2 regions of the Nocardioides aquaticus genome follow, and region 1 is predicted to be linked to the other one. Evidence: riboswitches for the same ligand, from Rfam matches in the RefSeq annotation. Region 1 holds a riboswitch; the other holds the start of a gene.

Evidence for each region. A riboswitch is a leader RNA that binds a small molecule or an ion and turns the genes downstream of it on or off. The one in region 1 is predicted to bind thiamine pyrophosphate.
Region 2: another riboswitch for thiamine pyrophosphate. It lies ahead of thiE (thiamine phosphate synthase); the one in region 1 lies ahead of ENKNEFLB_RS02790 (thiamine ABC transporter substrate-binding protein).

The regions. Positions count from the first base shown of each region.
Region 1 covers NZ_CP075371.1:567,099-572,838, reverse strand. Annotated here, with positions in the region: gene ENKNEFLB_RS02805 (phosphatase PAP2 family protein) at 1-950, opposite strand, end outside; gene ENKNEFLB_RS02800 (ABC transporter ATP-binding protein) at 985-2,004, opposite strand; gene ENKNEFLB_RS02795 (ABC transporter permease) at 2,012-3,679, opposite strand; gene ENKNEFLB_RS02790 (thiamine ABC transporter substrate-binding protein) at 3,690-4,796, opposite strand; TPP riboswitch at 4,786-4,892, opposite strand; partial or broken gene ENKNEFLB_RS02785 (alpha/beta hydrolase fold domain-containing protein) at 5,125-5,740, shown strand, end outside.
Region 2 covers NZ_CP075371.1:1,686,715-1,692,454, forward strand. Annotated here, with positions in the region: gene ENKNEFLB_RS08105 (precorrin-8X methylmutase) at 1-4, opposite strand, end outside; gene ENKNEFLB_RS08110 (hypothetical protein) at 1-564, opposite strand; partial or broken gene ENKNEFLB_RS22445 (precorrin-3B synthase) at 655-861, opposite strand; cobalamin riboswitch at 914-1,120, opposite strand; gene ENKNEFLB_RS23115 (histidine phosphatase family protein) at 1,369-1,671, shown strand; TPP riboswitch at 1,636-1,746, shown strand; gene thiE (thiamine phosphate synthase) at 1,715-2,353, shown strand; gene thiO (glycine oxidase ThiO) at 2,350-3,438, shown strand; gene thiS (sulfur carrier protein ThiS) at 3,429-3,617, shown strand; gene ENKNEFLB_RS08135 (beta/alpha barrel domain-containing protein) at 3,703-4,380, shown strand; partial or broken gene ENKNEFLB_RS08140 (thiamine phosphate synthase) at 4,728-4,955, shown strand; gene thiD (bifunctional hydroxymethylpyrimidine kinase/phosphomethylpyrimidine kinase) at 4,952-5,740, shown strand, end outside.

The sequences.
Region 1 (5,740 bases):
AAGGCGATGAAGATGCCGGCGACGTCGTCGAGGATGTAGTGCCACCCGAAGTAGAGCGTGGCGACCACCGTGATCCCGAAGTTGACCCAGAAGACGATCTTCAGCGTCCGCGACTGCAGGGTGAACTGGACCATCAGGGCCACCAGCAGCGTGATCGCGGTGTGCAGGCTGGCGAAGCCGGCCACCGAGTTCACCAATCCCTCGGCGCCCTCGAGCTGGCTCAGCACCGTGGCGCGCGAGTTCGACAGCGAGTCCATCAGGTCGCCACTCGGCGTGCCGGCGTCGACGACGTCCTTGTACTTCGCGGAGTACTCGAAGCCCGGCCCGAGCGTGGGCAGCAGGTAGTAGGAAAGCGTCCCCAACGTCCAGGCGATGCACTGCGACGTCGCGAACCAGTACCCGTACGACAGGTTCTTGGGGAAGACCAGCCAGGCGGTCAGCGCGATCGGCACCAGCGGCAGGAACCACAGGTAGATGTAGGACAGCACGTGCGCCGAGATCCCGGTGCCGAGCACGGCGTGCAGGACGTCGGAGGGGTCGCCGCCGAACATCAGCACCCGGTCGACCAGGTGCAGCTCGCGGTCGTACTTGGTGTCGATCACCTCGGGCAGCACCGACTTGAGGTTCCGGTAGCTGACGTAGGTGATGTAGAAGCAGAAGACGCCCAGCGCGACCAGCGTCAGCCGGTCGCGGTCCCAGTGCGTGCGCAGCCGCTCCCGGACGATGCCGGGCATCGCCTTGGGGTTGCCCCGGGAGAACCAGAGCGTGCGGGGCAGCAGGTCGAGCAGCAGCGCGCCGAGCAGCAGCAGCGGGAGCCGCAGCCACGTCGGGCCGAGGAAGCTGCCCTCCGGGTCCAGCAGCGGGCGGTCGTAGAGGTACGAGACCACGAACGCGAGCACGCCCATGGTCGCGGCGATCCCCACGAGAAGGGTCCAGGCTCTGCGATGCACGGGCGTCAGTCTAGGTGGGGCGTTCACGGCCCGTTCACACGACGGCGAGGCGGTCCGGGTCGACCGTGACGCGGACCTCGTCCCCGACGGCGAGCCCGACCGGCGGTCCGGCCGGCCCGGCGACGGCGTCGACCTCCCCCGCACCGGGCACGTCGAGCACCAGCCGGACCTGGTCGGGCGTGGCCCGCCAGGACACGACCCGACCTGACAGGCCACCCGTCCCGGGGTCCGCGAGCACCAGCGCCGAGCGCCGCAGCGCCACCGCGGACGCCGGGCCGAGGCCGGCCGCGGCCAGCACAGGGGTCGCCGCGTCGCGCTCGAGCACCCGGGCGTAGCCGAGGAAGAGCGCCGTGGCCGCGTCGTGCGGGTGCCGCCAGACCTCCGCGGTCGCGCCCTGCTGGACGACGACGCCGTCGCGCATCACCGCGAGCCGGTCGGCCACGGCGTACGCCTCCTCGTGGTCGTGCGTCACCAGCACCGTGGTGGTGCCGGCGGAGTGCAGGATGTCGCGCAGGTCGGCGGCGAGCCGCTCGCGCAGGCCGGCGTCCAGGGCCGAGAGGGGCTCGTCGAGCAGCAGCAGCCGCGGGTCGGCGGCCAGCGACCGCGCCAGCGCCACCCGCTGCCGCTCGCCCCCGGACAGGGTGGCGGGCAGGCGGTCGGCGTACCCCTGGAGACCGACCAGGTCGAGCAGCTCGGCGGTGCGGCGGCGCCGTGCGGCGACCGGGGTGCGGCGCAGCCGCAGCGGGTACGCGACGTTGCGCCCGACGGTCATCTGCGGGAACAGCTGTCCGTCCTGGAACATCAGCGCGAACCCGCGCCGGTGGGTGGGGACCCGGGTCAGGTCCTCCACCTCGCTCTCCTCCCCCGGGACCCACCCGATCGTCCCGGCGTCGGGCGGCTCCAGGCCGGCCACGGCGCGCAGCAGGGTCGACTTGCCGCAGCCGGACGGGCCGAGGACGGCCAGGGTCGACCCGGCCGGCACCTCGAGGCTGGCGGCCCGGACGGCCGGCGCGCCGTCGTACGACACGGACAGGTCGCGCACGCGGAGGGTCATGCCTGCCTCACCAGGCCCCGAGCGACGGCACGCGCAGCCGCTCCACGGCCAGCATGACGCCGGCGGTGGTGGCGGCCAGGACCACCGACGCGGCCAGGGCCATGCCGTAGTTGAGCTCGCCGGGGTTGCCGAGCAGGCGGAAGATGACCACCGGCACGGTCGGGTGGTCGGGACGGGCCAGGAACGAGGTCGCGCCGAACTCCCCCAGCGAGACCGCGAAGGCGAACCCGGCGGCCCCCACCAGGGGCTTCCAGAGCACCGGCAGGTCCACGGCCAGCAGCGCACGGGCGGGTGTCGCACCGAGCGACGCCGCGGCCTGGCGGAGCCGCTCGTCGACCGAGGCCAGCACCGGGACCAGGGTGCGGACCACCAGCGGCAGCGCGACCAGGGCCTGGGCGACCGGGACCAGCAGCGGGTTGTCACGCAGCTCCAGCGGCGGACGGCCGAGGGTGACCAGGAAGCCGAAGCCGAGGGTCACCGCCGAGACGCCGAGCGGCAGCATGAACAGGCCGTCGAGCAGCGAGCGGACCCGCCGTTCGGCCCGGGAGCGGGACCGCCGGGTGACCACGGCGGCGACCAGGAGGCCGAGCAGGACCGACATCCAGGTCGCGTCGACGGCCGTGCGCAGGGAGTTCAGCAGGGCGTCGGTGACCGGCACCAGCAGCGCCTGCCCGCCCCCGTCGCCGGGGTCGGCGCCCAGGGCGCGGTACGACGCGAGGCTCCACGCCCCGTCGACCCGCAGCGACCCCACGACCAGCGCGGCGACCGGCGCGGCCACCGCCAGCAGCACCAGCGCGGTGACCACGACCGGGACGGCGTCGCCCCGGGCCGGGCGGCGCGGCGCGGCGACCACCCGCGACCGGGTCGGGTCGGCGGTGGTCCGCAGCCGCGCGGAGACCAGCAGCAGGGCGACCACGGCCAGCAGCTGGACCAGCGAGAGGGCGGCGGCGGCCTGGAGGTCGAGCAGGTTGGCGGTGAGGAGGTAGATCTCGGTCTCCACCGAGGCGTACCGGACGCCGCCGATGACCAGCACGACGCCGAAGGCGGTGGCGCAGAAGAGGAAGACGACGCTGGCCGCCGAGACCACGGCCGGGCGCAGCGCCGGGGCCGTGACGGTCCACCAGACCTGCCACGGGCCCGCCCCGAGCGCGGCGGCGGCCTCCGCGGGTCGCCGGTCCAGGCCCTCCCAGGTGGCGCCGACGCTGCGCACGACCACCGCGACGTTGAAGAAGACCAGGCCCGCGACGATCGCGGCCGGGGTGCCGGCCAGGCCGAGCCCGGCCAGCGGGCCCCCGTCGCGCAGCAGCAGGTCGAAGGCGACCCCGACCACGACCGTGGGCAGCACGAACGGCACCAGCAGCGCGGCCCGTACGAGTCCGCGCCCGGGGAACCGCAGCCGGTGCAGGACGTAGGCCGCGGGCAGCCCGAGCACCACGGCGACCGCGGTGCCCAGCGTCGCGGTCCACAGCGTGAACCAGACGACCCGGCCGGTCCGGGGCCGCGTGAGGACCTCCAGCACGGCCCCCGGGTCGAGCACCCCGTCGGGTCGCAGGCCGCGGTCGACCATGCCGGCCACGGGGAGCAGGAAGAACACCCCGAGGACGGCCAGCGGGAGCGCAGCCAGCGCCGCCGTCGTGGCGAGGCGGCGGGTGGTGGTCGAGGTCGCGGTCGTCACCGGCTGGCCGTCACCGGCTGGTGACGTCGGCCCACTCGCGCAGCCAGGTGTCGCGGTTCGCGGCGATCTCGGCCGGGTCCACGGCGTACGGGTCGGTGGGCCGCTCGGCGAAGCGGGCCCAGTCCGCCGGGAGCGGGGTGTCCTCGACGACCGGGAAGACGTACATGCTCTCCGGCAGCGCCTCCTGGACCTCCGGCGAGAGCAGGTACTCGACCAGCGCCGCGCCGCCCTCGGGGTTCTCGGCGCCGGCGAGCACCCCGGCGTACTCGACCTGCTGGTAGCAGGTGTCGAGCAGCGCGCTGGTGGTGCTCCGACCGCCGTCGACGGTGAAGGCCGGCGAGGAGTCGTAGGACACGACGACCGGGCGGTCGCCGTCGCCCCCGCCCTGGGTGAAGCGGGACTGGTAGGCCTGCTCCCAGCCGGAGGTGATCTCGGCGCCGTTGTCGACCAGCGCCTCCCAGTAGGCCGGCCAGTCGTCGCCGTACTCGTCGATCGTGGCCAGCAGGAAGGCCAGGCCAGGCGAGCTGGTGGTGGCCGCGGGCAGGGCGAGCAGGTCGGCGTAGGCCGGGTCGACGAGGTCGTCGAGGGAGGCCGGGGGCTCGAGGTCGCGCTCGGCGAACCAGGTGTCGTCGACGTTGACGCACACGTTGCCGTCGTCGACGGGCGTCAGCAGGCCCTCGTCGTCACCGGGCAGCAGGTCGTCCTCGACGCCGGCGGGCAGGTCGTCGGGCAGGGCCGGGACGAAGACGTCCTCCTCCAGGGCCCGCGAGGCGAACGTGTTGTCGACGCCGAACGCGACGTCGCCCGGCGGCGTGCCCGCGGCGAGGACGAGCTGGTTGGTCATCGAGCCGGCGTCGCCGAGCGGGCGCTGCTCGAGGTCATAGCCGGTCTCCGCGGTGAAGCCGCGCAGGACCTTGCCCGGCAGCACGAACGAGTCGTGCGTGACCAGGGTGACCGTCCCGCCTGCCTCGCCGGCGGCGCCGGTGGGCGTGCCCGACGCCTCGTCCTCGTCACCCCCTCCGACGAGGCTGCAGGACGTGGTCAGCAGCAGCGCGGCCGCTCCCACCCCCGCCAGCAGTGGTCGTGCGGCACCTCGGGTGCGTGCGGGCAGCATCATGATGACTCCCTTCGCCGGTACTAGCCGGAGCAGGTTCTAGGGTCTGCGGCTGGTCCGCACTCTCAGCACGCTGCGCGTGCTCCCCTGTCGTGCCGCCCACCATACGGGGCGGTCCGCGAGGGCGCGCGTGGGAGGCTTCGGCGGTGACCCCGAGCCTGCGCCACCAGCTCCTCGCCACCCTCGTGCCCCGGCTGCGAGGAGCCGGTGACCTCGACGTCTCGAGCGGGGTCGCAGCCGCCGCCACGGTGGAGCGCGACCGCGTCTCCCGCCGTCAGGAGGGCCTCGACCGGTCGCTGCCGACGGGCCTGGTGCCTGGCCTGGGCCGGCAGTGGGTCGCCCGCCGCGAGCTCCTGGCCGGCACGGACGGGGAGTTCCCGGCCTGGGCCCTGGAGCCGCGGACGGGCGAGGCCACCTCGACCGTCTACCACCTGCACGGGGCGGGTTCGTGTCGCCGGCCGACTCCGCGCACGTGCGGTGGGCCACCCGGGTCGCCGGTCCGCTGGGGGCGCGGGTGGTGCTGCCGGACTACCCGCTGGCGCCCGCGCACGACTGGCGGTCCTCCCGCGCGGCCCTCGTCGAGGACGTCGCGCGGTACGCCGAGCTCGGGCGGGTGGTCCTGACCGGCGACTCCGCCGGGGCGGCATCGCCCTGGCCGTCGCCCAGGAGCTCCGCGACCGCGGCGGACCGGCGCCCTCGCGGATGGTGCTCGTCTCGCCCTGGGTCGACCTCAGCGAGTCGACGCCGCAGACCGCCGCCCTCGACGGCACGGACCCATGGCTGCACCTGTCGAAGCTCCGGCTCTACGCCTCGTGGTGGGCCGGCTCCGACGACCCGGCCGAGCTGGCGCGCCCGGAGCTGTCGCCCGCGCTCGGCGACCTCGACGGGCTGCCGCCGACCCTCGTGCTCTGCGGCACCCGCGACCTGCTGCACCCCGGCTGCCGGCT
Region 2 (5,740 bases), 1.1 Mb from region 1:
TCATCGGGCCTCCTCGGACGGGACGAGGACGCCCCGCCACGGTGTGACGACCAGCTCCCGGTCATATCCGGCGAGCAGGCTGGCAAGGGCACGGTCGATGACACCCTGGGGAGCGGCAACGTGTTCGCCACCTGCGACGGGTCCGTACGGCAGGACCGGGCAGGTGACATTGGTTGCGGCCTCGCGCGGGCAGGGATCGACCAGCGGCTGCGCGAGCTCGTCGACGTGCCACGGCGCCAAGGGTCCGGCGCCGCGCTCGTGGAGGAAGCGCAGGGTCAGCTCGGTCAGTACCTGGGCGGCCGAGGTCAGCTCGATGACCGGCCCCCAACCGGTGGACCCGACGCGGAGTTGGGCGCTGGTGGCATCAAGCGCCATCAGTCCGAGGTCGGTCGGCCGGCCGGCCAGATCACCTCGACCGTCGTCGAGGACGAACAGGAACCGGCCAGGGAGCTCAGCAAACTGCGAGTTCGCGCACAGCAGTTCGTCGAGATCGGCGGCGACCGGTCGGAGGTCGGTGCGGCCGCCGCTGAGCCCGGTCTGGGGGGAGACCATGAGGTTGCGCACGAGCTCATGGGTCCTGGACGGGAGAAGCCCGGTCTCCTCGATCGACCGCACCACCTCCGGGAGCAGGTCGCCGGCACGAGTGGGGAGCCCGCGCAGCTGCAAGTTGGCCCGGCGGGTGAGGTGGACGTCGCCGTCGCCGTACTCGCAGGCGACAGTGCTCAGGGCTGCCAGCGACTCCGGAGCCAACTGTCCACCGACCAGTCGCAGCCTGACGAGGGCGCCGTCATCGGCTGACCACGGACGGAAGACGCCAGGGCAGAGATCGGGTCGTGACCGAAGGCTCGAGGTGGTCTGCACTGCTGTCCTCCGGGGGTCAGGGCTCGTGCGCGGAGTCCTCGGTTCCCGGCGGCGTTCGCCGCAGGGGCCAGCAGGTCTTCGGACTCGGGTTCATCCGGTGCGGAACGCCTTCCCGGATCCTTCGATCCAGTGGCTGTCGCGAGAACATCCTCGCAATCACGTTCCGTCCGTCACCCATACCGCTGCGCGTCAGTCCCGGAGTCTCACCGGGTTCCCTGACCCGCACAGATTCGTGCGGGTCGGCTGGCGCGACGAGGGTACCAACTCGAGGCGGACCCTTGCCGCGACAGGGCGAGACTCTGCATCACCGCCTCATCTCGTCGTGCGGTGCCGTGGGCCTGCTTCTGGTGTCGACCAGCGGGAAGCCGACGCGGTGCCTACGGTGTGCGGTGACGTGCTGCGGCCGATGCGGGCGCTCACGCCTTGTCCTGGCTCTTCGACGCTGTGCAGAGGATCGACCCGGTGGCTTCTTCGTACCTCGTCCGACACGGTGAGTCGGAGTAGAACGTGCGTCGCCTTACCCAGGGCCAGACGTCACATCCGTTGCTCACCCACGTGGGACGCGAACAGGCACGGGCTGCCGCCGACATCATCGCGAGCGACCTCGCCGATCGACAGGAACGTCTCGAGCGGCTCGTCACCAGCGACCTGGTGCGCGCCGTCGAGACTGCGGCAATCATCAGCGACGCACTTGGTGTCCCACCTATGGGGGATCGAGGGCGTATGAGTCCTGCCTGGTGGCAGTCCCCGCGGGGCGAAGGTCTGCGACGGTCGTGCCGACCACACGGGAGCCCGATGGCATCGGGCTGAGATGGGGCTGTTGCCGCCCTGACCGTCGAACCTGCTCCGGGTAATGCCGGCGAAGGAAGTGAATCTCGACGTGTTGCCACGCATCCATCTGATCAGCGATCCGACCACGCTCGACCGGGCGTCGCTCGACGTGGTCGTCCGGACTGCCGGGACGGTAGTGGATGCGATCCAGGTTCGGGCGAAAGGTGCGAAGGATGGCGCTGTGGCGGCCTGGACAGCCGCGCTGGTCGCTGCCGTACGCCCCCTCGGGACCCGGGTGATCGTCAACGACCGGCTCGACATCGCCCTCATGGCAGACGCGGACGGCGTCCACCTGGGCGCCGAGGACCTGCCGGTCGATGCGGTCCGCTTCCTGGCGCCGGAGGGGTTCCTGATCGGCGCCACGTGCCGAGGGCCGGAGGGTGCCCGGGCGGCGAGGGCACAGGGTGCCGACTACGTCGGGCTCGGACCCGTCTACCGCTCGACGACCAAGGCGGACCTGCCAGACCCCGTGGGCCTGGACGTGCTCGCGCAGACCTCGCGGGTGTTGCCGACGATAGCGATCGGTGGGGTCACGGTGGATCGTGTCCCGGACGTGATGGCCGCCGGTGCCTACGGTGTCGCCGTGGTCGCCGCCGTCTGGCAGGCATCCGATCCACCCCGAGTCGCGAAGGAGATCGCCGACCTGGTCCACGTCGCGTGAGCCGCCGCAGCGTGGTGGTGATCGGCGGCGGCATCATCGGGCTGAGCTGTGCCGACGAGCTCCTCCGGGCGGGCCACGACGTGGTCGTCTGCGACCCCGCGCCCGCATCCGGTGCGACGCATGCCGCGGCCGGGATGCTCGCGCCGGCGGGAGAGGCTTGGTTCGGCGAGGGCGCCCGTCTGCGTCTCGGCCTCGACTCCCTGGAGCGGTGGCCCGGGTTCGCCGCCGGCCTGGAGCAGCGGTCCGGCATCGACGTCGACCTCCGCAGCACCGGGAACCTGCTGATCGGGATGGACCGCGACGACCTCGCCGAGGTGTTTCGCTGCTGCGCACTGCTCGAGGGGTCCGGTGTCCAGGCCGAATCCCTTGACCGGGACGAGCTGTGGCGCCGGGAGCCCGGTCTCAGCTCGCGCGCGGCTGGTGGCGCCTGGCTTCCCCGCGACCGGCATGTTGACCCGCGACGGGTGGCGTCCGCGCTGCTGGCGGTGCTCGGCGATCGGGTGGTGCCGCACCGGGCCACTCCGGTCGCGGGCGGTGTGGCCCTCGAGGACGGTCGCGTGCTCCCGGCGGACGTGGTCGTGCTCGCCACGGGGGCGAGGGGGCTGGCCTCCGTCCGGCCGGTGCGCGGCGAGGTGATCCGCGTGCGGACCAGGGACGCGCCCTCCCACATGGTGCGCGCGCGGGTCCACGGCCAGCCGGTGTACGTCGTGCCGCGCAGCTCCGGTGAAGTCGTCGTCGGAGCCACCGAGGAGGAGCACCCGGGACACGCCGCACCCACCGTGGGTGGAGTGGCCCGGCTGCTTGACGCAGCCCGCCAACTGCTTCCCGGCCTCGACACGGCCGAGCTCGTCGACGTCGTCGCCCGGGACCGCCCCGGCACGCCCGACAACGGACCGCTCCTGGGCGTAGTGCACAGCCCGGGACCGGAGACACGCATCGTGGCGGGAGGCCACTACCGCGGTGTGGTGCTGCTGGCCCCCGTCACCGCTGCTGTCGTCCGGGCTTTGGTCGAGGGGTCTCCGCCGCCCGACATCGCTGATCCCTTCCGCCCCGACCGCTTCGAGAGGACAACCGCATGCAGCTGATCGTCAACGGAGAGACCACGCAGGTCCACGACGGGCTCCGGCTCACCGACCTGGTGCCGGATCCGCGCGGGGTTGCCGTCGCCGTGAACGGCTCCGTGGTCCGAGCCGCTGACTGGTCGCGCACCCGGCTCCGAGATGACGACCGGGTCGAGGTCGTCACCGCCCACCAGGGCGGTTGAGCGTCGTGGAACCGTTCCTGCTCGCCGGAGAGCCACTGGCAGCCGGCTGTGGATCGGGACAGGCGGCCTGACCAGCCTGGAGTCGGTGCGCCGGGTGGTCGGGGCAGCAGAGCCGGGCCTGGTCACGGTCTCGATGCGGCGTACCTCCGATCTTGCCGCGGGTGGCCTCCTTGCCACCCTGCGTGAGCTCGGCGTCCGCATCCTGCCCAACACCGCCGGCTGCCTGAGCGCCCGCGAGGCGGTGCTCACCGCCGAGCTCGCCCGGGAGGCGCTGCAGACGGACTGGGTGAAACTCGAGGTGATCGGCGACGAACGCAGCCTGCTGCCCGACGTGGTCGACCTCGTCGACGCGGCCGCCACACTGGTTGGCCGCGGGTTCACCGTGCTGCCCTACACCACCGCCGACCCCGTGGTCGCGCGCCGGCTCGTCGACGTGGGCTGCGCCGCCGTGATGCCGTTGGGCTCCCCGATCGGCTCGGGCCGCGGGATCGCGGACCCGCACGCCATCGCCGCCGTCCGGGCAGCCGTGTCGATACCCGTGGTGCTGGATGCCGGCATCGGGACGGCCAGCGAGGCAGCTCTGGCGCTCGAGCTCGGCTGCGATGCGGTGCTCGTCGCCACCGCGGTCACCCGGGCGGAGGATCCCGTCGCCATGGCCACGGCGATGCGCCACGCTGTCCTTGCCGGGTCCCTCGCTGCCGGCGCCGCAGGGTTCCGCGCCGCGAGGAGCCGCGTGCCTCGAGCCCGATGCGCGGACGGGTGACGGTGTGAACCTGCCGCCTCTGCTGCTCCTCACCGACCGGAGCCAGCTGCCTGCCGGGCGATCCCTGGAACGCGCCGTGGCTGAGTGCGCCTCGGCGGGCCTCGCCGTCGTCGTCCTGCGCGAGCTCGACCTTCCCGAGCCGGAGCGCGCGAGCCTCGCTGCGCAACTTGCCCGCCATGTCACGGTCATCGCGGCCCGCACGTTGTTGCCGGCCACCGCCGGGGTGCACCTGGCGGCGCACCAACCGGTGGTGGCGGCCCGGCACGGCCGGTCGTGTCACGACGAGTCGCAGCTGAGGCAGGCAGTGTCCGGGGGAGCGGCGTGGGTCACGCCGGTCGCCGGTCGCGGCCTCGCCGTCCAAGCCGGGCTACGGCCCGGCCCTCGGCATCGACGGCGTGGCCAGGCTGGCCCCCGCGGCCGCCGGGGTGCCGGTCTACGCACTCGGCGGGATCGACGCGACCAACGCCGCTGACTTCCGGACGGCCGGAGCCGACGGCGTGGCCGTGATGGGCGCGGTGATGCGTGCGGACGACCCGGCCGCCGTGGTCGAGCAGCTGCTCGGAGCGGTCGCATGACCACGCCGCTGGTGGCCCTGAGCATCGCGGGCACGGACTCGGGCGGAGCCGCCGGGCTGGCGGCCGACCTGGCCACGTTCGCCGCGCTGGGTGCACACGGTGCGTGCGCGGTCACGGCGGTCACCGCCCAGGACACGACCGGGGTCGGCCGGATCGTCCCCCTGGCCGCCGCCGACGTCCAGGCGCAGGTCGACGCCGTCCTCGGCGACCTCCCCGTCGGCGTCGTCAAGACCGGGATGCTCGGCTCGGACGAGGTCGCCGCTGTGGTGGCGGGCATCTCCGGCATTCCGGTCGTCGTAGACCCGGTGCTGACCGCCACGAGTGGCGCCCAGCTGGGGTCGGACGAGGTGGTCGCGGCCTACCGGGAGGTGGTCTTGCCGGGAGCCACCGTGATCACGCCCAACCGTGACGAGGCGGTCCGGCTGACCGGTCTTGATCCTCGGACTCCCGCGCTCGAGCTGGCCGCGGCCCTGCACGAACTGGGCCCGGCCGTGGTGCTCACCGGGGGCGATCCGAGGGCGGCCACCTGTGGGGACACTGTCATGGAAGGTTCCGGCGCGGTCACCGTGCTGGAGCACGACACGATCCGCACCTGCAACGACCACGGCACGGGGTGCACCTTCAGCGCCGCCCTCGCCGTCCACCTTGGCAACGGCACCGACCTGCTCACCGCAGTGCACCGCGCGCAGGCCTTTGTCTCGGCCGCCCTGACCACCTCCTCGACCTGGGAGCTCGGCCGCGGCCGGGGCCCGGTCGCCCACATTTTCGTCCCCACCACCCAGGAG